3 regions of the Magnetospirillum sp. 15-1 genome follow, and region 3 is predicted to be linked to each of the others. Evidence: predicted binding sites of a transcription regulator. Region 3 holds the regulator's gene; each other region holds the start of a gene.
The links. Region 3 encodes PhoB, which activates phosphate uptake and scavenging genes when phosphate is short. Its sites were predicted from a motif close to TNTCATAAAACTGTCA; they were not measured.
Positions count from the first base shown of each region.

Region 1: a site for PhoB is predicted at 4,922-4,937, ahead of CP958_RS23210 (UDP-2,3-diacylglucosamine diphosphatase). Genes of this name have one in related genera too.
Region 2: a site for PhoB is predicted at 2,287-2,302, ahead of CP958_RS18030 (Na/Pi cotransporter family protein). Genes of this name have one in related genera too.

Region 1 is NZ_FXXN01000028.1:393,165-401,021, forward strand. Features, by position in the region: gene CP958_RS23195 (glycosyltransferase family 39 protein) at 1-1,096, opposite strand, end outside; gene CP958_RS23200 (HAMP domain-containing methyl-accepting chemotaxis protein) at 1,349-3,025, shown strand; gene CP958_RS23205 (glycosyltransferase family 1 protein) at 3,026-4,072, opposite strand; gene CP958_RS23210 (UDP-2,3-diacylglucosamine diphosphatase) at 4,000-4,836, opposite strand; gene CP958_RS23215 (YegS/Rv2252/BmrU family lipid kinase) at 4,997-5,929, shown strand; gene CP958_RS23220 (hypothetical protein) at 5,940-6,305, opposite strand; gene CP958_RS23225 (SagB/ThcOx family dehydrogenase) at 6,383-7,857, shown strand, end outside.
Region 2 is NZ_FXXN01000026.1:538,472-546,328, forward strand. Features, by position in the region: gene CP958_RS18020 (leucyl aminopeptidase) at 1-1,024, opposite strand, end outside; gene CP958_RS18025 (lysylphosphatidylglycerol synthase transmembrane domain-containing protein) at 1,138-2,133, opposite strand; gene CP958_RS18030 (Na/Pi cotransporter family protein) at 2,328-3,980, shown strand; gene CP958_RS18035 (hypothetical protein) at 4,052-4,357, shown strand; gene amrS (AmmeMemoRadiSam system radical SAM enzyme) at 4,365-5,453, opposite strand; gene amrB (AmmeMemoRadiSam system protein B) at 5,502-6,887, shown strand; gene CP958_RS18050 (xanthine dehydrogenase family protein molybdopterin-binding subunit) at 6,884-7,857, shown strand, end outside.
Region 3 is NZ_FXXN01000019.1:121,607-129,463, forward strand. Features, by position in the region: gene pstC (phosphate ABC transporter permease subunit PstC) at 1-1,222, shown strand, start outside; gene pstA (phosphate ABC transporter permease PstA) at 1,224-2,519, shown strand; gene pstB (phosphate ABC transporter ATP-binding protein PstB) at 2,527-3,306, shown strand; gene phoU (phosphate signaling complex protein PhoU) at 3,308-4,003, shown strand; gene phoB (phosphate regulon transcriptional regulator PhoB) at 4,000-4,722, shown strand; gene hpnH (adenosyl-hopene transferase HpnH) at 4,899-6,047, shown strand; gene CP958_RS05570 (nucleoside phosphorylase) at 5,997-6,647, opposite strand; gene shc (squalene--hopene cyclase) at 6,789-7,857, opposite strand, start outside.

The DNA.
Region 1 (7,857 bases), on a different contig from region 3:
CGATCACGCACCAGACGCCGTACCACAGCTTGGCCGGCTTGGACCGCAGGTCTGGGGCGCGGCCCACCACGGCCACCGCCATCAGCAGCGCCAGGGCGGGGAAGGTGGGCAGCACGTAATGGGGCAGCTTGGTGGGGACGATCTCGAACATCACCCAGGCCGGGATGATCCAGGCGAGGCAGAAGCGGATCTCGGGCCGCAGGCGCACCTTCCAGGCGGCCGTCAGGCTGGGCCACAGCAGCAGCGAGCCGGGCCACAGGATCACCGCCGCCAGGGCGAGATAGGTGCCGGGCCAGCCGCCATGGCTTTCCTGGGCGCCCAGCAGCTTGGGCAGCAGGTCGCCCTTGACCGCCTCGCCGACGAAGGCGCCGCCGGTGGCGTTGGAGATGGCCACGAACCACGGCGCGGCGATGGACGCCGCGACGATCAGCCCGGTGAAGGGCCTGAGGCCCACCAGCCAGGCCCATTGCCGGTCGGCGAAGCCCAGCGCCAGGATGGTCAGGATGGAGATGGCCGGGATAACCGGTCCCTTGACCAGGATGGAGACGCCCATGGCCACCCAGAACACCAGCGCCACCAATGGCCCCGGTACCGCCGCCTGTCCCCTGGCGCCCAGGTGGAAGCGGGCCAGCGCTCCTTGCGCCGCCACGGTGCAGGCCAGCATGATGGCGTCGGTCTTGGCCTGATGGGCCTCGGACACCAGCATCAGCGACGAGGCCAGCAAGGCGGCGCCCAGTAACGCCACCTGACGGCCGAACAGGTATTGCCCGAAGGCGAAGGTCATCAGCACCGCCGCCCAGGCCGACAGGGCCGAGGGCAGGCGATAGGGCCACACCTCGCGGCTGGCCTTGTCCGAGAACAGGCTGACCGAGGCGGCCTGCAGCCAATAGGCGCCCACCGGCTTCTTGGCCCGCATTTCCTGCTGGAACTGGATGCGGATGTAGTCGCCGGTCTCCAGCATCTGGCGGGTGGCCTGGACGAAGCGCGATTCGTCGCGGTCCATGGGCGGCAGCGCCACCAGACCGGGCAGGTAGAGGAACAGCGACAGCAGCGAAAGCAGGAGATAGGGGCGGATACCGCCGGTCAGTCGTTCCACGATGGGGCGATCCGTGCAGACGTGGGGATCGGCATCAACAGCATGAAGCGGCCCGCCCGGTCAAGGGGCGCCTCCCTCCTTGGCGGCTGTGCCGATCCAGACGCTGAAAATTTGCGGATCAGCCATGTGCTCTCCATGGCCGATCTTACGCCTTTGTAATGGCGCGCCTCCCCACCCTTTGGGCTAGCCTCGGCGCGATCAGGGGGCTGATGCGAGCCCGGCGTCGCCGGGTGGACGAAAGAGGCGTGCGCCATGCTGGGCAATATGAAGATCGTCGCCCGACTGATGATGGGATTCGGGCTCCTGGTGATGCTGATCGCCGGCTTGGCCGGCTATGGCGTCTATTCCGGCAAGGTGACCTCCCGGGAATCCGGCCGGGCTCTCCGGCTGATGGGCAATCAGGCCATGGTCGAGCAGTTGGAAAAGGAGATCTTCCAGGGGCGCATGCTGATCTGGATGGCCCTGGCCACCGGGGACGAGGGCAGGCTGAAGGCCGCCGGCGAGGCGCTGGCGACGGCCGGTCACAGCCTGGATACGCTGCGCGCCAAGACCACCGCTCCCGAGCGTCTGGCCAAGATCGAGGATTTGGGCCGGCTGCTCGGCCAATACGCCGTGGAAGCCGCCAGGATCAAGGTCACCGGCGGCCGTGCCCCGTCCCTGGGCGTCGCCGAGTCCGAGACCGCGGCGGCGGCGGCCGGGGCCGTCGCCGACCGGCTCGACGCGGTCGGCGACGACCTCGCCCAGAATTTCCACCGCGTGGCCGCCGAGGTGGAGGCCGACGCCATGCAGCGGATCGAATCGGCCATCGATGCCTCGATCATCGCCGGCCTGTTCAGCGTGGCGCTGGGGCTGCTCCTGTCCCTGACCATCAGCCGTTCCATCAGCCGGCCCGTCGCCGCCATGACCCGGGCCATGGATGCCCTGGCGGCCGGCGACACCACGGTGGCCGTTCCGGCCATCGGGCAGAGGGACGAGATCGGCGAGATGGCCAAGGCGGTGCAGGTGTTCAAGGACAACGCCATCCGCGTCGCCGCCCTCAAGAGGGAGCAGGAGGAGGCCAAGGCCAGGGCCGAGGCGGAACGGCGGCGCGGCATGCTGGAACTGGCCGATTCCTTCGAGATGCGGGTGATGGGGCTGGTCAAGGGCGTCTCGGCCCAGGCCACCCAGATGGAGGCGGCGTCCCAGGGCGTGTCGGCCGCCGCCGGTCAGGCCCAGGTCCAGGCCACCACCATCGCCGCCGCCGCCGAGCAGGCCACCGTCAACGTACAGACCGTGGCCGCCGCCGCCGAGGAACTGTCGTCCTCCATCGCCGAGATCGGCCGCCGGGTGGCCGAGGCGGCATCCATCTCCCATCAGGCCGCCGAGGAGACCGGGCGTACCAACCAGATGGTCCAGGGGCTGGCGGCGGCGGCGGCGCGAATCGATCAGGTGGTCGGCCTGATCACCGATATCGCGTCCCAGACCAACCTGCTTGCCTTGAACGCCACCATCGAGGCGGCCAGGGCCGGCGAGGCGGGAAAAGGTTTTGCCGTGGTCGCCAACGAGGTGAAGCATCTGGCCAACCAGACCGCCAGGGCCACCGAGGAGATCGGCACCCAGATCGGCGCGGTGCAGGACGAGACCCGCCGCGCCGTGGACGCCATCCGCAACATCGGGCAGGTGATCGAGCAGGTGCGCGAGATTTCCGCCGGCATCGCCGGGGCGGTGGATCAGCAGAGCGCCGCTACCTGCGAGATCGCCCGCAACGTCCAGCAGGCGGTCATGGGAACCCAGGACGTGTCGGTCAATATCGCCGGCGTCTCCCAGGCGGCGACCGCCACCGGGGCGGCATCGCGCCAGATGCTGTCGGGGGCCGGCGAACTGGCCGGGAATTCCGGCCATCTGCGCGACGAGGTGGTCCGTTTCCTCGACGGAATCCGGGCCGGCTAGCTACTCGGCCGCCACCGCCCGCCATACCCCGGTCTCGAAGGGGCGCAGATTGTCGAGGAACTGCCGGGTGCAGGCCTCCCACGAGAAGTCCAGGGCGTGGGCGCGACACAGGGCGGGATCGATGGACAGGGCGGCGATGGCCGCCTTTTCCAGATTCTCGTGCAGCACTCCGGCCGGCGAGCGGCCGATGACGTCGTTGGGACCGGGCACCGGGTAGGCGGCCACCGGCAGGCCGGAGGCCAGGGCCTCCAGCAGCACCAGCCCGAAGGTGTCGGTGCGGGACGGAAACACGAAGACGTCGGCGGCGGCGTAGTGCCGGGCCAGATCCTCGCCGAAGCGGGCTCCGGCGAAATGGACCTCGGGGAAGCGGCGCTTCATCTCGTCGGCTTGCGGCCCGTCGCCCACCACCGCCTTGGAGCCGGGCAGGTCCAGCGCCAGGAAGGCCTCGATGTTCTTCTCCACCGCCACCCGACCCACATAGAGGAATACCGGGCCGGACAGGCCGGCGAAGGGGCCGCCTTCGCCCTTGGCCTCGGGGCGGGGGCGGAACAGTTCGGTATCCACGCCGCGCGACCAGCGGCCGATATTGCGGAAGCCGCGCCCCGCCAGTTCGTCCTCGATGCCTTGCGTCGCCACCATGACGCGGGACGAGGAATCGTGGAAACGCCGCATCAGCGCGTAGGACAGGGGCAGTGGCACGCCGAAGCGCGCCTTGATGTATTCCGGGAACTTGGTGTGGTAGGCGGTGGTGAAGGGAATGCGCCGTCGCCGGCAGTAGCGCCGCGCCGCCCAGCCCAGCGGGCCTTCGGTGGCGACGTGGATGGCGCAGGGCTGCGCCGCCTCGATCATCGCCGCCAGCTTGCGGCCGGGCTTCAGCGCCAGGCGGATTTCCGGATAGGTGGGGCAGGGCAGGGTGCGGAAGCGGTCGGGGGTGACCATGACCACCTCATGGCCGGTCCGCTCCAGCTCGGCCCTCAGGGTGTCGAGGGTGCGGACGACGCCGTTGATCTGAGGGAGCCAGGCATCCGTGACGACGAGTATGCGCATGTGTTTCCCTCGACCTCCAGCCAGCGGATGATTTCCAGTGTGCCGTCGAAGCCTTCCGCCAGGGCGGTGCAGCTTTCGACCCAGTCGCCGTCGTTGCAGTAGAGGATGCCGTTGACGTCCCGCTTCTCGGCGTGGTGGATGTGGCCGCACACCACGCCGTCGGCGCCGTGGCGGCGTGCCTCGTCGGCCATGGTCTCCTCGAAGCTGGCGATGTACTGCACCGCGTTCTTGACCTTGTGCTTCAGGTAGGCCGACAGCGACCAGTAGGGAAAGCCCAGGGCGCGCCGCGCCACGTTGAGCCAGTGGTTGAGCGCCAGGGCCACGGTGTAGGCGCTGTCGCCCAGATGGGCCAGCCATTTGGCGTGCTTGACCACCCCGTCGAAGGCGTCGCCGTGCAGGACCAGCAACTGCCGTCCGTCGGCGGTCTGGTGCAAGATGGTGGTCACCACCTGGATGTCGCCGAACAGCAGGCCGTGATAGTCGCGGGCGAACTCGTCGTGATTGCCGGGGACGAACACCACCCGCGTGCCCTTGCGCGCCTTGCGCAGCAGCTTCTGCACCACGTCGTTGTGGCTTTGCGGCCAATACCACGAGCGCCTGAGCCGCCAGCCGTCGATAATGTCGCCGACCAGATAAAGCGTCTCGGACTCGGTGCTTTTCAGGAAATCCAGCAGGTCGTCGGCCTTGCAGCCGCGTGTACCCAGGTGAATATCCGAAATCCAGATGGTCCTGTAACGCCTCTTGATGTCGAGACTGGCGTTCATCGGGCAATCATCCGAAGTCAATGTTATGGAACTAATATCCTATATATGTCTGTGCCTCACATTCATTGTTACTGTGATCAGCTTATTTAATATAATTGAAGTTTATCGGTAACAAATAATTCACCGTGCTTTGTCTGGCGGCGCGCTATACACCGTTCCCATGACAGTCGATCAAGCCGCCTGCCTGACCGTTCCCGAGACGCAAACCGCCATGGCGCCGCGTAGGGTCCTGGTGATTCACAATCCCACCGCCGGCCGCCGCCGCCGCCGGCTGCTGGACATGGTGATGACGGCCATCACGGGGCTGGGCGGACAGGTCACCTGCCGCGAGACCGGCCGGCGCGGCGATGCCGAGGATTTCGCCGCCCTGGCCAGCGCCGACGATTTCGACGCGGTGATCGCGGCGGGCGGCGACGGCACGGTCAACGAGGTGCTGAACGGTCTGGGGGCGGGGCAGGGCGGGCTGGCCCTGGGGGTGATTCCCCTGGGCACCGCCAACGTGCTGGCCTGCGAGATCGGGCTCGATCCCGACGATGTGGAGCAGGTGGCGCGCACCGTCGCCTTCGGCCCGGCCCGGCGCATCCATGTGGGGCTGGCCAACCGGCGGCGCTTTTTGCTGATGGCCGGCGCCGGCCTCGACGCCCATGTGGTGGAAGGCGTCAGCACCGCCCTGAAGCGGCGGGCCGGCAAGTTGGCCTATGTGGTGGAAAGCCTGCGCCAGGCGGTGGGCTACGATTTTCCCAAGCTGACCGTCCGCGCCGACGGGGTGGAGTACGAGGCGCGCATGGTGGTGGCCTGCAAGGGCCGCTTCTACGGCGGGCCGTTCATCGCCGCCCCTGACGCCGATCTGGCGGCGCCCATGCTGGAACTGTGCATCCTGCCCAATCCGGGCATGGCGGGCATGCTGCGCTACGGTATCGCCCTGCCGCTGGGCAAGCTGCCGGGCCTGCCCGAGGTGAGGGTGGTGTCGGCCCGCAATATTCTGATTACCGGGCCGCGCGGCGCCCCGGTCCAGGGTGACGGCGACATCGTCGCCCGTCTGCCGGCGGAAATCTCCATCGCCGACGAGACGGTGGACCTTATCTGTCCCTGATCCTCTGGCCCTAATCCTCCAGATCGTCCCGTTCCATGGTGCGGCGGCGTTCCTCGGCCAGGGAGTGCTGGGTGGCGAATTCGCCGGCCGTGTCCAGCACCAGGATGGCCCCGGCCAGACGGCCCCAGGCCGCGGTCTGGTCGGGATTGCGCGGACGCAGCCTGGCCCGCAGATCCACCAGCAGCCGCATCAGCGTCCGCCCCGGCATCAGGGCGAGGGGCGCGTCGGGCAATGCCGCGATGCCGAACGCCTCCTGCACCGCTTCCAGACCGGTACGGATATACTCCTGATCGCTTTCGTCGAGCGGCAGGATGCGGTCGGGCGTCTTGCGCACCAATCGTTCGCCGGCAAGGTCGGTAGGGGGAGGTGTGGCCATGGTCGACGGTACTCGGGGGTGATCCAGGCTGGCTTCATTCCAATATATGGTGTGGACAGCAAGGGGAAAAGACGGAGATGGATGACGCCTTGGACCACATCGCCGCCTACCACGTCCGCACCAAGCATTTCAGCCGCCGCTATGCCCGGGGGCCGGGCTTCCTCGACTGGGAGACCCAGCCCGATCCCTTCCGCGCCTTCGCCGGGGCGCGGCGCATCGCCCTGCCCCTGCGCCAGGGGGCCGAAACCCCGCCGCTGCGGGCTCTGGAGCAATGCGCGCCGGCTCCCCTCGATCCGGACGGGCTGGGCCTGTTCCTTGAGCTGGCGCTCGGTCTGTCGGCCTGGAAGGAAGTGGGCGAGGCCCGCTGGGCGTTGCGCAACAATCCCAGCAGCGGCAACCTCCATCCCACCGAAGGCTGGGTGATCCTGCCGCCGCTGGCGGGGATCGGCCGGGGGCCGGGCCTCTACCACTACGCCCCGTTCCACCACGCCCTGGAGGAGCGGTGCCGGTTGGATGCGATGCCCGCCGCCCTGCCGCCCGGCGCCTTTCTGCTGGCCCTGTCGTCCATTCCCTGGCGGGAAGCGTGGAAGTATGGCGAGCGCGCCCTCCGCTATTGTCAGCATGACGCCGGCCATGCCCTGGCCGCCGCATCCTATGCCGCCGCCTGCCTGGGCTGGCACCTCCGCGCCCTGACCGCGCCGGGGGACGAGGATCTGGCGGCGCTGCTCGGCCTCGACCGCCCGGAATCCTGTCATCGCTTCGAGCCCGAGCATCCCGACCTGATCGCCCTGGTGTCGCCCGTGCCCCTGGCCGAACCCGTGCTGCGGCCGGTGACCGGGGAATGGGCGGGCGAGGCCAACGTCCTGAGTCCCGACCACGAGGTCTGGGAGGTGATCGGCCAGGCCCTTGCCCGGTCGGAAAAGCCGCTCACCCCACCGGCCCCGTCGCCGCCCTCGTTCCCGTCCCCGCCTTTGCCGGGCGGCGACGAGGCGGCCGGCGCCATCATCCGCCGCCGCCGCAGCGCCCAGGCCATGGACGGTGTCACCGGCATGGGGCGCGACGCCTTCCTGCGCCTGCTGGCCGCCACCCTGCCCGACCAGGGGCGGGTACCGTGGCGTTCGTGGCCCTGGGCGGCGCGGCTGTCGCTGGTGCTGTTCGTCCATCGGGTGGAGGGGATGGCTCCCGGTCTCTATGCCCTGGTCCGCGACCCCGATGCGCGGGAGCGGTTGCGGGCCGATTGCGATCGCCGCTTCCTGTGGGAGAGGGCCGTTCCCGACCTGCCGCTCTATCGCCTTGCCGATGGCGATTTCTCGTGGGTGGCCACCGAGGTGTCGTGCACCCAGAGCATCGCCGGGCGCGGCGCCTTCTCGCTGGGCATGCTGGCCGATTTCGACCGCACCCTGGCGGAGGAGGGGCAATGGGCCTATCGCCGCCTGTTCTGGGAGGCCGGGATGATCGGTCAGGTGCTCTATCTGGAAGCCACGGCGGCCGGTCTGTCGGGCACCGGCATCGGCTGCTATCACGACGACGAGGTCCACGATCTTCTGGGCCT
Region 2 (7,857 bases), on a different contig from region 3:
CCTCGATGGTCTGGCCCGACATGGAAGTCACCACGTCGCCGGGGCGCTGGGCGGTGCCCGACGGCATGTTCTCCACCAGCCCGACCACGCCGACGGCGTTGACACGCGCCTTGCGCCCGGCCAGCGCGGCCATGGCGCCGATCACCGCGCCGGCCCCCGCCATGTCCCATTTCATGTCCTCCATGCCGGCGCCCGGCTTGATGGAGATGCCGCCGGAATCGAAGGTGACGCCCTTGCCGACGAAGGCCACCGGCGCCTCGTCCTTCTTGGCGGCGTTGGACCAGCGCATGACCACCAGCTTGGACTCGCGGTCCGAGCCCTGGCCGACGCCCAGCAGCGAGCCCATGCCCAGCTTCTTCATCTGCTTCTCGCCCAGCACCTCGACCTCGACGCCGAGGTCCTTGAGGCTCTCGGCCTTCTCGGCCAGGGATTCGGGGTGAATGACATTGGCGGGCTCGCTCACCACGTCGCGGGTCAGGAACACCGCGTCGGCCACCTTGTCCAGGGTGACGAAGGCGCCCTTGGCATCGGTCGCCGCGTCGGTCAGCAGGGTCAGCTTCTTCAAGGAGGGCTTATCCTCCTTCTTCTGCTTGGTCATGTACTTGTCGAAGCGGTACGAGCGCAGGCGGGCGCCCAGCGCCGCCTGGGCGGCGAACTCGGCCGGCGACAGCGGCGAACCGGGGATGACGTCCAGCGTCACCGCCACGTCGGCGTCGCCCGAAGTCTGCAACTGGCCGACCACGGTGCCGCCGAAGGCCTGCGCCGCCAGGGCGTCCAGATCCTTGGCCTTACCCAGGCCGACCAGCAGCACGCGGGTCAATTCCAGCCCGGCGGGGGCGAGGATCAGCAGCGTCTGGCCCTTCTTGCCCTCGAAGCGGCCCGAGGCGGCGATGGCGCGGCTGATGCCGCCCTTGGCCTGGGCGTCGAGCGCCTGGGCGGCGCCGGTCAGCACCTTGCCTTCAAGGATACCGACGGCGATGGCGCCGGTGGTGGGCTGCGACGGCTTGGAAAAGGCGATCTTCATGGACATCCTCGCGGCTACGGACATTGGGATGGATTCACTTGTCCCAATGTAGCGCGCTGAGCCGGGAAGGAAAGGGGGTATGCCAAATTCAGGCGATCGGCGAACCGGATAAACTAGACGTTTTCCGCCTGCCGCTCCGCCTCTTCCTCGGCCTCTTGCTCCATGTGCTCGATCTCGTCGGTCTTCAGGTGGTCGCCGGACATCAGCCAGACGACGCCGCCGGGCAGGGCGGTGGCCAGATTGCCCAGGCCGAACAGGATGGAGAGCACCAGGGCCGAGTGGGCCTCGACGCCGATATAGCCGAAGGCGGCGACCATGGCCGTCTCGCGCAGGCCCCAGCCGGCGATGGAGATGGGAAGCGTCATGATCAGGATCACCGGCGGCACCAGCACCAGGCAGTCGATGATGTCGATGCCGAGCCCCAGCCCCTTGCCCAGGCAGTAAACCTGCAGCGACAGATTCACGTGGCCGATGATCGCCACGATCAGGGTGGGACCGCCCCATTTGGCGCTGAAGAACAGCCGCCTCGTGTCGCCGGCCAGATGGTAGAGGCCGCGCACCACCCGCATGTGATGCAGGCGCTGGGGCAGCCGGTCGAGCACCGACAGGAACAGGATGCCGAGAACACCCAGCACCGACAGGGCCGGAAACACCCACGAGCCGGGAATATTGGGGACCCGGGCCAGCAGCAACGGCTGGGTGGCGGTGACCAGCAACACGAGGCCCAGCACGGTGGCCACCCGCTCCAGCATCACCGAATTGACGCTGGCCGCCAGCGCCAGACCCGACCGGCGGGCCTTCCACATGCGCACCGCGTCGCCGCCCACCGCGCCGGGCAGCACGATGGAGAAGAAGATGCCGATGTAATAGACGATGAAGGCCTGGACGGCGGTGAATGCCGCCTTCAGGGCACGCAGCACGATCCACCAGCGAAAGGCGCCGATGCCCACCTGGATCAGCCCGAGCAGCAGGGTGAAGACCAGCATGGTGGGATCAAGCGTCTTGGCCTGGGTCCAGGCGGACGCCAGATCGACCTTGGAAAACACGAACCAGATCAGTCCGATTGAAAGTCCCCCTTTGAGGACCCACGGCAACCAGCGCTTCACCATATGTCTCGAAATCCATCAGGACGAGAGGCGGGAAGCTTTACCACATTCGGCGGGAATGTGAATACGGCCGATGCGGGAAGCCCGCTCTCGCGCCCATACCCGCCCTACATCCAAAATATGATATCGATGCGATATCGTTTTGTCGTATAAATATGACAGTTTTATGACAAAGAGACCCGCGGGAGGCGCCGGCGATGTCCGAGATACTGATCCTCGTCAACCTTCTGGGAGCCGCCGCCCTGCTGCTGTGGGGGCTGCGCATGGTCGGAACCGGAATGACCCGGGCCTTCGGCTCGCAGTTGCGGCGCGGAATCGCCCTGGCTTCCAACGACCGGGTCAGGGCGATGTTCGCCGGGCTGGGGGTGACCCTGGCGCTGCAAAGCAGCACCGCCACCTGCCTGATGACCGCCTCGTTCGCCGGGCGCGGCCTGATGAGCACCGCCATGGCCCAGTCGGTCATGCTGGGGGCCAATGTGGGCACCAGCCTGATCGCCAAGCTGCTGACCTTCAATGTGGCGCCGCTATCGGCCTTTCTGGTGCTGGCCGGCGTCATCCTGTTCCGCTCGGGCGAGGGACGGCGGCGCCATCTGGCCCGCATCGCCATCGGTCTGGGCCTGATGCTGCTGGCGCTGCATCTTCTGGACGGCGCGTCGGAGCCCATCCGCGAATCGGCCCGACTGCGCCGGGTGCTGCACGACCTGGACGGAATCTGGCTGGCCGGGCTGGTGGTCGCCGCCCTCCTGGCCATGATGGCCCATTCCAGCGTCGCCTCCATCCTGCTGATCCTGCCGCTGGCGGCCAAGGGCGCCTTTGGCCTGCCCTTCGGCATCGCCCTGATCCTGGGCGCCAATCTGGGCAGTGCCCTGGCCCCGGCGCTGGAGGCCGGCCACGACAAGCCGGCGGCGCAGCGGATTCCGCTGGGCAACCTGCTGCTCCGCGCCACCGGCTGCCTTCTGGTGCTGCCGTGGCTCGACACCAGCGCCGACCTGCTGCGCCACCTGGGCGACGATCCGGCCACCCGGCTGATGAATTTCCACATCGTCTTCAATCTGGCCCTGGCGGTGCTGTTCCTGCCTCTGGTCGGCCCCATGGGAAGGCTGCTGACCCGGCTGCGGCCCGACGAAACCGCCGCAGAGGACCCCAAGCGGCCGCGCTACCTGGATGAAACGGCGCTGGACATTCCCGCCGTCGCCATCAGCGCGGCAACGCGCGAGACGCTACGCATCGGCGACACAGTCGATGGCATGCTCCGCCTCAGCCTGGACGCCCTGCGTTCCAATGACCCGAAACCACTGGCCGAGATCGGACGGCGCGACGATGTGGTCGACGCCCTGCACGAAGCGGTGAAGCTGTATCTCAGCCGGCTGCCCAATGACGACCTGGACGCGGCGGAGCGGATTCGCAGCAGCGACATCATGACCTTCGCAATCAACCTGGAGCACATCGGCGACATCATAGACATCAACCTGAAGGATCTGGCGGAGCGCAAGATCAAGAACCACCTGTCGTTCTCCCCCGAGGGCTTCGCCGATATCGACGCCATGTTCGTCCAGACCCTGGCCAAGCTGCGGCTGGCCATGAGCGTTTTCGTCTCGGGCGATGCCAAGCTCGCCCGGCAACTGGTGGAAGACAAGGTGGAGCTGCGGGCGCTGGAGCGTAACGCCACCGAAGCCCATCTGGCCCGCATCCGCGACGGCCGCAAGGAGAGTATCGAAACCAGCGCGCTGCATCTCGACATCCTGCGCGACCTCAAGCGGATCAACGCCCATATCCTGTCGGTGGCCTATCCCATCCTGGAACAGCGGGGCGAATTGGAGGAAACCCGCTTGCGGCCCCAACTGCAGTAATAGCCGCCGCCGCAATGGGCTTGTCAGCAAGACGGTGGTATACAGCATCATCCGCTCAATGAGGTGTCCCCATGGTCCGCCGCCTGCTCGTCATCTCGTTCGTCCTGTCCGTCGCCGCGCATCCGGCGCTGGCCTGGTCCACCTCCTCGGTCCCGTCCGGCATCCCCTCCGGGCGCGAACTCGCCGAACCCGACGAACGGGTCGAGGCGATGACCGGCCGCTCCGAGGATGGCAGCCCCAACCGCGGGCGCGCCTCGGACGGCCGCGCCGATCATGGCGGGTGGTCGTTTTCCCTGACTCCGGGGGCCGGCGGTTCTTCCTTCGGCGACGCCCCCCGCGTCAACGGCCTGTCTCCCGATCGTCCCGGCCGGTACTGAACAGGCTTCAGCGCTCGAACCTGACCGGCTGCCGCTTGCGCCCCCAGGTGCCGGGCCGGGCCTCGAAGCGGCCGGGCAGAAGGGTGCCGCAGGCGCGGCAATGCCCCTCCGGGGTCAGCGCCCAGGTGGACAGTTCGTACCAGTCCCGCCCGATCAGCAGGGCGCCGCAGCCGGAACAATAGGTTCCGCCGCCCGCCGGATCGTGGACGTTGCCGGTATAGACATAGCGCAGGCCGTTCTTCATGGCGATGTCGCGCGCCCGGGTCAGGGTGGCCGGCGGCGTGTTGTCCTTGTCGCGCATCTTCCAGTCGGGATGGAAGGCGGAGAAGTGCAGCGGCACGTCGGGACCGAGCGCCGCCATCATCCACCGGCTCTGGGCGTCGATCTCCTCCGGTGAGTCGTTCTCGCCGGGGATCAGGAGGGTGGTGACCTCGAACCACACGCCGGTTTGGTGCCTGAGATAGACCAGGGTGTCCTTCACCGCCTCCAGATGGGCGCCGCACAGGCGGTGGTAGAAGTCCTCGGTGAAGGCCTTCAGATCCACATTGGCGGCGTCCATGTGGGCGTAGAACTCGGCCCTCGCCTCGGGCTTGATGTAGCCCGCCGTCACCGCCACCGTCTTCAGCCCGCGCGCGTGGCAGGCCTTGGCCACGTCCACGGCGTATTCCAGGAAAATGACCGGATCGTTGTAGGTGAAGGCCACCGAGCGGCAGCCCAGCTCCACCGCCGCCCGTGCGATCATGTCGGGATCGGCGGCATCGTTCAGCTTGTCGATCTCACGCGCCTTGGAGATGTCCCAGTTCTGGCAGAATTTGCAGGTCAGATTGCAGCCCGCCGTGCCGAACGACAGGACCGGCGTGCCGGGCAGGAAATGGTTGAGCGGCTTCTTCTCGATGGGATCGACGCAGAACCCCGATGAGCGGCCATAGGTGGTCAGCATCATCTTGCCGCCGTCATTGGCGCGCACGAAGCACAGGCCGCGCTGCCCGTCGTTCAGCCTGCACTCGCGCGGGCAGACGTCGCACTGCACCCGCCCGTCCTCGAGGGTATGCCAGTAGCGTCCGGGAAAATGCGAACCCTGGATGGCGTCGTTCATGGGGGAAGAGTACCATATCGTCATCACATTTTCGCGCCCGAGGTCGCCATGACCGCCATTCGCCCCACCGCCGTGGCCGGACAGTTCTATCCCGCCGATTTCGCCGAGGCCAACCGGCAGCTTACCGCCTTTCTCGACGGTGCCGTTGCCGCGCCCTGCGCCGGGCGGCGGCCCAAGGCGCTGATCGCGCCCCATGCCGGCTGGGTCTATTCCGGCCCGGTGGCGGCCGGCGCCTATGCCCTCGTGAAGCCCTTCCGGGGCAGCTATGCCCGCGTGGTGCTGCTGGGCCCCAGCCACCGGGTGGCTTTCCAGGGTATGGCGCTGTCCTCGGCCGACCACTGGGCCTCGCCGCTGGGCGCCGTCGCGCTGGACAAGGACTGGTCGCGTCTGGCGGGCGTGCCCGGCGTGGGCGTGCTGGATCAGGCCCATGCGCAGGAGCATTCCCTGGAGGTGCACGTTCCCTTCCTGCAGGCCACCCTCGGCCAGTTCACCCTGCTGCCGGTGGTGATCGGCGACGCCTCGCCCGACATGGTGGCCGGGCTGCTGGACGCCCTGTGGGGCGGGCCGGAGACCCTGATCGTCGTCTCCACCGACCTCTCCCACTATCTGCCCTACGAGCAATGCCGCAGCACCGACGGCGCCACCGTCGCCGCCATCGAGCACATGAACCCCGCCGCCATCGCCCGCGAGGGAGCCTGCGGCCGCATTCCGGTGGGTGGCCTGCTGACCGTGGCCAAACGCAAGGGCCTGGAGATCGTAACGCTTGACGTGCGCAATTCCGGCGATACCGCCGGGCCGAGGGACCGGGTGGTGGGCTACGGCTCCTGGGCGCTGTTCGAGACGGAGGAGACCATGGACGGGCAGACCGACGCCATCAAAGCCGCGGGTTCCACTTTGGTGGACCTGGCCTGGGCCTCCATCCGTCACGGGCTGGAGACCGGCGCCCCCGCCGCGCCGCCTCCCGATACGTCCGAGGGGCGCCCCGGCGTCCTGGGCCGGCCCGGCGCGGTGTTCGTGACGCTGACCCGCCACGGCAATCTGCGCGGTTGCATCGGTTCGGTGATCGCCTGGCGTCCCCTGGCCGAGGACGTGGTGGACAACGCCTTCAAATCGGCCTTCAAGGACCCGCGCTTCCCGCCGCTCAGGCCCGAGGAGATGGACGGCCTCACCCTTTCGCTCTCGGTGCTGACGCCTCCAATCCCCATGGCCTTCCAGGACCAGGAGCACATGCTGGCACAGCTTCGCCCCCGTGTGGACGGGCTGATCATCGAGGACGGCGGGCGGCGCGCCCTGTTCCTGCCCTCGGTGTGGGAGCAATTGCCCGACAAGCACCAGTTCCTCGCCCATCTCAAGGCCAAGGCCGGCATGGCCGCCGATCACTGGTCGCCCGGCTTCAAGGCCTCGCGCTTCCAGGCGGTGGAGATCGGCAAGTGAAGCGCTTCGGTTTCGGCCAAAGCCGTGTCCGCGTCGAGGATCAGCGTTTCCTTACCGGGCGGGGCCGCTATACCGACGACCTCAATCTGACCGGTCAGTCATACGGCATGGTGGTGCGCTCGCTGCTGCCCCATGCCGATATCGCGGTGGAGGCCGAGGCGGCGCGGGCCATGCCCGGCGTGCTGCTGGTGCTCACCAGCGCCGAGATGGCGGAACAGGGCGTCGGCCCCATGGTCTGCGGCTTCCTGCCGGCCGGCGCTCCGCCGCCGCCGCCGCGGCCCGTCATCGCCGGACCACGGGTCCGCCATGCCGGCGAGCCGGTGGCCTTCGTGGTGGCCGAAACCCTGGATCAGGCCCGCGACGCCGCCGAGGCGGTGCTGGTGGACTATCATTCCCTGCCCCCCATCGCCGAGGATGCCTTCGTCTGGGAGATGGGCGACGCGCCCAGGGTGACCGAGGCCTTTGGCCGCGCCGCCCGCGTGGTGGAACTGGACCTGATCAACAACCGCCTGGCCCCCACCGCCATGGAGCCGCGCGCCTGTCTGGCCCGGCCGCTGCCCGGCGGACGGCTGGAACTGACCGCCGGCAGCCAGGGGGTGCACGAGATCCGCGACCATCTGGCGCCGGTGCTGGGCATCACGCCCGAGGCGCTGGACGTCATCACCCCCGACGTGGGCGGCGGCTTCGGCCTGAAGATCAGTCCGTTCCCCGAGCAGGCCATGGCCCTGGTGGCGGCGCGCATGCTCGACCGGCCGGTCAAGTGGACCGCCGACCGCACCGAAAGCTTCCTGACCGACACCCACGGCCGCGGCCATGTCAGCACCGGCCGGCTGGCCCTGGATGGCGACGGCCGCTTCCTGGGGCTGCAGGTGGAAACGGTGGCCGATCTCGGCGCCTATATCTCCAATTACGGCGCCTATATCCCCACCCTGGCCGGCACCGGCATGCTGACCGGGGTCTACGACATTCC
Region 3 (7,857 bases):
CGGCCTGCCCGCCTTCGCCATCCTGGCCGTATGGCTGATGTTCGAGCCCAGCCTGATCCGCGCCCTGGTCATCGCCGACCTGCCGGAAGCCCTGCGCCAGTTGCCCGACGAACGCATCGACGTGATCATCAACGAGGTGCGCAACGCCGCCCAGGGCCACGCCACCGCCAATCCCGACTTCGCCGCCGCCGCCGAGCATTACAACCGCCTGCAGCAGACCGGCTTCGCCAGCGCCGTGGCGGTGACCGTGACCCTGGCCCTGGCCGGCGCCACCTTCGCCTATCGCCGCGTCCACGCCGAGCTGCGCGCCCGGCCGCGGGTCGAGCGCACCATCAACGTCTTCCTGGTGGCCAGTTCGACGGTGGCCATCTTCACCACGGTGGGCATCGTCCTGTCGCTGCTGTTCGAAGCGCTGCGGTTCTTCCACATGGTGGATTTCGTCGACTTCCTGTTCGGCCTCAACTGGAGCCCCCAGATGGCCACCCGTTCGGATCAGGTGGGCAGCTCGGGGGCCTTCGGCATGGTGCCGCTGCTGACCGGCACCATGCTGATCAGCGCCATTTCCATGGTGGTGGCCCTGCCGCTCGGCCTGTTCTCGGCCATCTACATGTCGGAATACGCCCAGCCGCGCATCCGCGCCATCGCCAAGCCGGCGCTGGAGATTCTGGCCGGCATTCCCACCGTGGTGTTCGGCTTCTTCGCCGTGGTGACGGTGGCGCCGGTGATCCGCAGCATCGGCGGGGCGTTCGGCCTCAACGTGGCGGCGGAAAGCGCCCTGGCCGCCGGCTTCGTCATGGGCATCACCCTGATTCCGCTGATCTCGTCGCTGTCCGACGACGTCATCACCGCCGTGCCCCAGAGCTTGCGCGAAGGCGCCTTCGGCCTGGGCGCCACGCGGTCCGAGACCATCGTCCAGGTGGTGCTGCCCGCCGCCCTGCCCGGCATCGTCGGCGGCGTGCTGTTGGCCGTGTCCAGGGCCATCGGCGAGACCATGATCGTGGTCATGGCCGCCGGCCTGTCGGCCAAGCTGACCGCCAACCCCCTGGAGGCGGTAACCACCGTCACAGTGCAGATCGTCACCCTGCTGGTGGGCGACACCGAATTCGACAGCCCCAAGACCCTGGCGGCTTTCGCCCTTGGCCTGATGCTGTTCACCATCACCCTCGGGTTGAATGTTATCGCCTTGCACATCGTCCAGAAGTATCGGGAAAAGTATGACTGAGATGGCAGAGATCACCGTGGCGGCCCGCACCGCCGAAACCGTGGCGGCCCGCCTGAACCGACGCTATGCCGCCGAGCGGCGCTTTCGAATCCTTGGCCTCGCCTCGATCCTGATCTCGGCCGGGTTCCTGGTCCTGCTGCTGGGCACCGTCATCGCCAAGGGTTGGACCGGCTTCCTGCAGACCCAGATCGCCATCGAGGTCGCCTTCGACCCGCAAGTGATCGATCCCGACGGCAATCGCGCCCCCGAGGTGCTGGATTCCGCCGACTATCCGGCCCTGGTGCGCGACGCCCTGGCCGCCCGGCTGGCCCCCGACGCCGATCGCGGCGCCCGGCGCGACCTGTCGGCCATGGTCAGCACCATGGGCGCCGAACAGATGCGCCGTATGGTCGCCGCCGACCCGGCCGTGATCGGTGGCCGTGCCACCCTGTGGCTGCCCGCCTCGGACAAGCTGGACATGGTCTACAAGGGTCAGGCCCCGCGCGAGTTGGGGACCGCCGGCAACGTGCTCAACGACCGCCAGTTGGGCTGGATGGCCGAGCTGGAGAAGGCCGGGCAGATCCGCAAGGCCTTCAACGTCCAGTTCTTCACCGGCGGCGATTCGCGCGCGCCGGAACAGGCGGGCATCTGGGGCGCGGTGGTCGGCTCGTTCTTCTCGCTGGTGGTGACCTTGGCCGTCAGCTTCCCCCTGGGGGTGGCCACCGCCGTCTATCTCGAGGAATTCGCCGCCAAGAACCGCTGGACCGATCTGATCGAGGTCAACATCAACAATCTGGCCGCCGTGCCGTCGGTGGTGTTCGGCCTGCTGGGCCTCGCGGTGTTCCTCAACGTCTTCCACCTGCCGCGCTCGTCGCCGGTGGCGGGCGGGCTGGTGCTGGCGCTGATCTGTCTGCCCACCATCATCATCGCCGGCCGCGCCGCGCTGAAGGCGGTGCCGCCCTCCATCCGGCAGGCCGCCGCCGGGCTGGGCGCCTCGCCGCTGCAGATCGTCGCCCATCACGTCCTGCCGCTGGCCATGCCGGGCATGCTGACCGGCACCATCCTCGGCATGGCGCGCGCCCTGGGCGAGACGGCGCCGCTGCTGATGATCGGCATGGTGGCCTTCATCGTCGACATCCCCAAGAGCCCGCTGGACCCCTCGGCGGTGCTGCCGGTGCAGATCTATCTGTGGGCCGGCAGCTCGGAGCGCGCCTTCGTCGAGAAGACCTCGGCGGCCATCATGGTGCTCCTGCTGTTCCTGGTGGTCATGAACATGGCCGCCATCATGCTCCGCAAGAAATTCGAACGCCGGTGGTAGCCCGATCATGAATCAGTTCATTCCCCGTGGTACGTCCAAGATTTCGGCGCGCGGTCTCAACGTCCATTACGGCGACAAGCACGCGCTCCATGACATCGACCTGGACATTCCGGCCGGCGAGGTCACCGCCTTGATCGGGCCTTCGGGCTGCGGCAAGTCCACCTTCCTGCGCTGCATCAACCGCATGAACGACATGGTGGAAGGCGCCCGGGTCTCGGGCACTCTCCAGCTCGACGGCAGCGACGTCTACGACCGCCAGTTGGACGTGGTGCAACTGCGCGCCCGGGTCGGCATGGTGTTCCAGAAGCCCAACCCCTTTCCCAAATCCATCTACGACAACGTCGCCTATGGACCGCGCATCCACGGTCTGGCCCGCGATCAGGCGGAGTTGGACGAAATCGTCATGAACAGCCTGGAAAAGGCCGGATTGCTGGCCGAGGTGGAAAGCCGCCTGTCGGAATCCGGCACCGGCCTGTCGGGCGGCCAGCAGCAGCGCCTGTGCATCGCCCGCGCCATCGCCGTCAGCCCGGAGGTAATCTTGATGGACGAGCCCTGCTCGGCGCTGGACCCCATCGCCACCGCCAAGGTGGAGGAGCTGATCGACGAACTGCGCGACAACTACACCATCGTCATCGTAACCCACTCCATGCAGCAGGCGGCCCGCGTGTCGCAGCGCACCGCCTTCTTCCACCTGGGCAAGCTGATCGAGGTGGGCGGCACCGAGGAAATCTTCACCAACCCCCGCGAGCCCCTGACCCAGGGCTACATCACCGGGCGGTTCGGCTGATATGTCCGAACACACCGTCAAATCCTATGACGACGAACTGGCCCATCTGTCGGGCATGATCGCCCGCATGGGCGGGCTGGCCGAGGCCCAGTTGGGGGCGGCGCTGCAATCCCTGTCCCGGCGCGACGACGAATTGGCCCACAAGGTAGTGGACAGCGACGCCCGTATCGACGAGCTGGATCACGAGGTGGACAGCTTCGCGGTCCGCCTGCTGGCCCTGCGCCAGCCCATGGCCGGTGACCTGCGCCACATCGTGGCGGCGCTGAACATCTCGGGCGAGATCGAGCGCATCGGCGATTACGCCGCCAATCTGGCCAAGCGCGCCATGGTGCTCAACCAGCTCCCCCCCACGCCCAAGACCGGCGGGGTGGTCCGCTTGGGCGAGCTGGTGCAGGCTCTGCTCAAGGATATCCTGGACGCCTATGTGGATCGGGACCTGGATAAGGCCATCCGCGTCTGGGAGCGCGACGAGGACGTGGATTCCCTCTACAATACCGTTTTCCGTGACCTGATCGCCCAGATGACCGAAGACCCCGGCACCATCACCGCCTCGACCCACCTGCTGTTCATCGCCAAGAACATGGAACGCATCGGCGACCACGCCACCAACATCGCCGAGACCCTGCACTTCCAGATTCTCGGCACCCAGCCCAAGGGCGACCGGCCCAAGGGCGCTTCCCTCGGAGCCCAGGAATGACCGCCCGCGATACCGCCAATGCCTCCAGGCCCCTGGTCCTCGTCGTGGAGGACGAGGCGGCGCTGGCCACCATGCTGCGCTACAACCTGGAAAAGGAAGGCTACCGCGTCGCCGAGGCCGGCGATGGCGAGGAGGCGTTGACCGCCCTGGCCGAGCGCAAGCCCGATCTGGTGCTGCTGGACTGGATGCTGCCCTCGCTGTCGGGCATCGAGATCTGCCGCCAGATCCGCCGCAAGCCCTCGACCCGCGAACTGCCCATCATCATGCTGACCGCCAGGGGCGAGGAAGGCGACAAGATCAGGGGCCTCAACACCGGCGCCGACGATTACCTGACCAAGCCGTTCTCGCTGCCCGAACTGATGGCCCGCGTCCGCGCCCTGCTGCGCCGCGCCCAGCCGGTCAGCCAGAAGGGCCAGATCAGTTGGGGCGACATCACCATGGACCTGGCCGCCCACCGGGTGGCGCGGGGCGGCAAGGCCATCCATCTCGGCCCCACCGAATTCCGCCTGCTGCAGTTCTTCCTGCAGCATCCGGGCACGGTGTTCTCGCGCGAGGAATTGCTGGACGCCGTGTGGGGACCCGACATCTACGTGGAGCCGCGCACCGTGGACGTCCACATCCGCCGCCTCAGAAAGGCGCTCAACTGCGACACCGAGGTGGACATCATCCGCACGGTGCGCGCCGCCGGCTACGCGCTGGACAACGAGGACGCGGCCTAACACGTATATCGTCATGGCCGGAACAGGTCCGGCCATGACGGAAAAGGGGGGCGATATCCCCGCAGCCCCATAAAGCCCACACTCCTTCAACTGTTGAAACTTTCCAAGCCACGCCTGTATGATCCGCCCGCTCCCGGTGACGGGGGCGCATTCGAGGCAACAATAGAGTCCAGCCCGTGGCCGTCCCCCTGCACCAGTCGCTGCGCATCGGTTCCTACATCGTGCGCCAGCACCTTTCCGGCAATAAGCGCTATCCGCTGGTGCTGATGATGGAGCCCCTGTTCCGCTGCAACCTCACCTGCGCGGGCTGCGGCAAGATCGATTATCCCGACGCCATCCTGAATTCCCGCATCTCGGTGGCCGACGCCCTGGCCTCCATCGACGAGTGCCCGGCCCCCGTGGTGGTGCTGGCCGGCGGCGAGCCGCTGCTGCACCGCGAAATGGACCAGATCGTCGAGGGCGCCCTGGCCCGCAAGAAGATCGTCTTCGTCTGCACCAACGCCCTGCTGCTGGAAAAGAAGCTCGATTCCTTCAAGCCGCACCCCAACTTCACCTGGACCGTCCACCTGGACGGCAACCGCGAGGACCACGACCGCGCCGTGTCGCGCGAAGGCACCTTCGACCAGGCGGTCTCGGCCATCAAGGCGGCCAAGGCCAAGGGCTTCCAGGTCAACATCAACTGCACCCTGTTCAACAACGCCGATGCCGAGCGCATGGCCGAGTTCTTCGACTACACCAAGTCCATCGGCGTCGGCGGCATTACGCTGTCACCCGGCTACGCCTACGAGCGGGCGCCCGATACCGAGCACTTCCTCAACCGCCGCGCCACCAAGGAGCTGTTCCGCAAGCTGTTCCGCCTGGGCAAGGGCAAGAAGTGGGAATTCACCCAGTCGTCCCTGTTCATGGACTTCCTGGCCGGCAACCAGACCTACCAGTGCACGCCGTGGGGCAATCCGACCCGCAACGTGTTCGGCTGGCAGCGTCCCTGCTACCTGCTGGGCGAGGGCTATGCCAAGACCTACAAGGAACTGATGGAAGAGACCGATTGGGATTCCTACGGCACCGGCAAGTACGAGAAGTGCGCCGATTGCATGGTCCATTCGGGCTATGAGGCGACCGCCGTCACCGACACCATCAGCCATCCGCTGAAGGCTGCCATGGTGGCGCTGCGTGGCCCCCGCACCGAGGGCCCCTTCGCCCCCGACCTGCCGCTGGACAAGCAGCGTCCGGCGATCAACAACTACGAAGAACTGATGGCCAAGAACCTGGAAACGCTACATTCCGAGGGTCGGGCCAACAACCTTCACCGCGTCTCGCAGGGCTGACAGGGCGGCCTGACTGTCCAGGCCGACCCGGATCAACCCCGGCAATTCCCATGGGCGGCGCAGCAGCGCCCCCATGACGGCCAGCGGCCGGGCGGAGCCGTCGGGGGCCAGCCCCACGAACACCGATCTGGGCAGGCCGCGGCCCGCCGGATCGGCCACGGCGCGCAGCACGGCAAAGGGCTTTCCCGCTTGGGCGCATACCCTGGCCATGGCTCCGCTTTCCATATCCACCACCGCGCCGCCATCCTGATAAAGGGCGCGCTTGGCCTCGGGCGTGGCGGCGATGCGGCCCACCGCCGCGACAGTTCCGGCCCGCGCCGAGGAAATGGCCGCCAGCAGGTGCGAGGCCCAGGCCGCATCGGCGGCGAAGCTCTCGCCCTCCCACCGGACGGCGCTGCCCACCACCAGATCACCGGATTTGAGCGCCGGATCGAGACCGCCGGCAATGCCGAAGCTGAGCAGGCCCTCTGCGCCCTCGGCCAGCAGACGTTCGGCCAGTTCCGTCACCCGCCGCGTGACGCCGCCCGCCGCGCCCACCGGGATACCGGCAGGCAGCAGGGCGGCCTCGCTGTTCATGCCGACGATAACGCCGATTTTCATACCGAACTCCCGTGGGGAGCCGGGCTCCCGCCCCGGCCCCGGCTGGAGGCGATGCCTCCAGACCTCTCTTTTGTTTATAAATCAAAAGGGGGTCCGGGGCATGGCCCCGGATGGGCTCGGGCGATAGCCCGATATCTCCCCTTAAAGCGCGTGCATCACCGGCCCGGCATTGCCGGTGGTCAGGTTGCGGTAACGGGCCAAGGCCCAAATGGGGAAGAACTGGCGATAGCCGTGGTAGCGCAGATAGAACACGCGGGGGAAGCCCACCGCCGTGTAATGCTCCTCGTCCCACAGGCCCTCGGCGTTGCGGGTGCGGATCAGGTAGTCGATCCCCTTGGCCACCGCCGGGCTGTTGGTCTCGCCCGCCGCCATCAGGCCCAGCACCGCCCAGGCGGTCTGCGACGGGGTGGAGGGACCGCCCTCGCCCCTCGGCTGGTCGTCCCAGTAGGACCGGCCGCATTCGCCCCAGCCGCCATCGTCGCGCTGCTTGGCTTCCAGCCACTTGACCGCCTTCCTGAAGGCCGGATGGTCATGGGGCAGACCGGCGGCGTTCAGCGCGCAGAGCGACGACCAGGTGCCATAGACGTAATTGGTGCCCCAGCGGCCGAACCACGAGCCGTCCTTTTCCTGCTCGCGCAGCAGATAGTCCACGCCCTCGTGCGCCACCTTGTCCTTGCCGCGCTCGCCCAGCACCGACAGCACCGAGACGCAGCGGGCCGACACGTCGGCGGTGGGCGGGTCGAGCAGGGCGCCGTGATCGGCGAACGGAATGTGGTTGAGGTAATACGAGGTGTTCTCGGCGTCGAAGGCGCCCCAGCCGCCGCCCTCGGACTGCATGCCCTGGACCCACACCTTGCCCTTCTCGATGGGCTCGGCATAGGCCACCGGATCGATGCGGTCGAGAGCCGCCATCACCACGGCGGTATCGTCCACGTCGGGATAGTGGGGATTGTTGTACTGGAAGGCCCAGCCGCCGGGGGCGAGGCCGGGGCGGCGCACCGCCCAGTCGCCCACCACGTCGGTGATCTGGCGGGCCACCATCCAGTCGGCGGCCTTGCGCGCCGCCGCGTTGGCCTCGGGGGTGCCCACCTCGAGGATGGCGTGGGTGGCCAGCGCCGTATCCCAGATGGGCGACAGGCAGGGCTGGACCCAGGCGCGATCGCCCTCGTCCACCACCAGATTGCGGATGGATTGCTTGGCGATCACCACG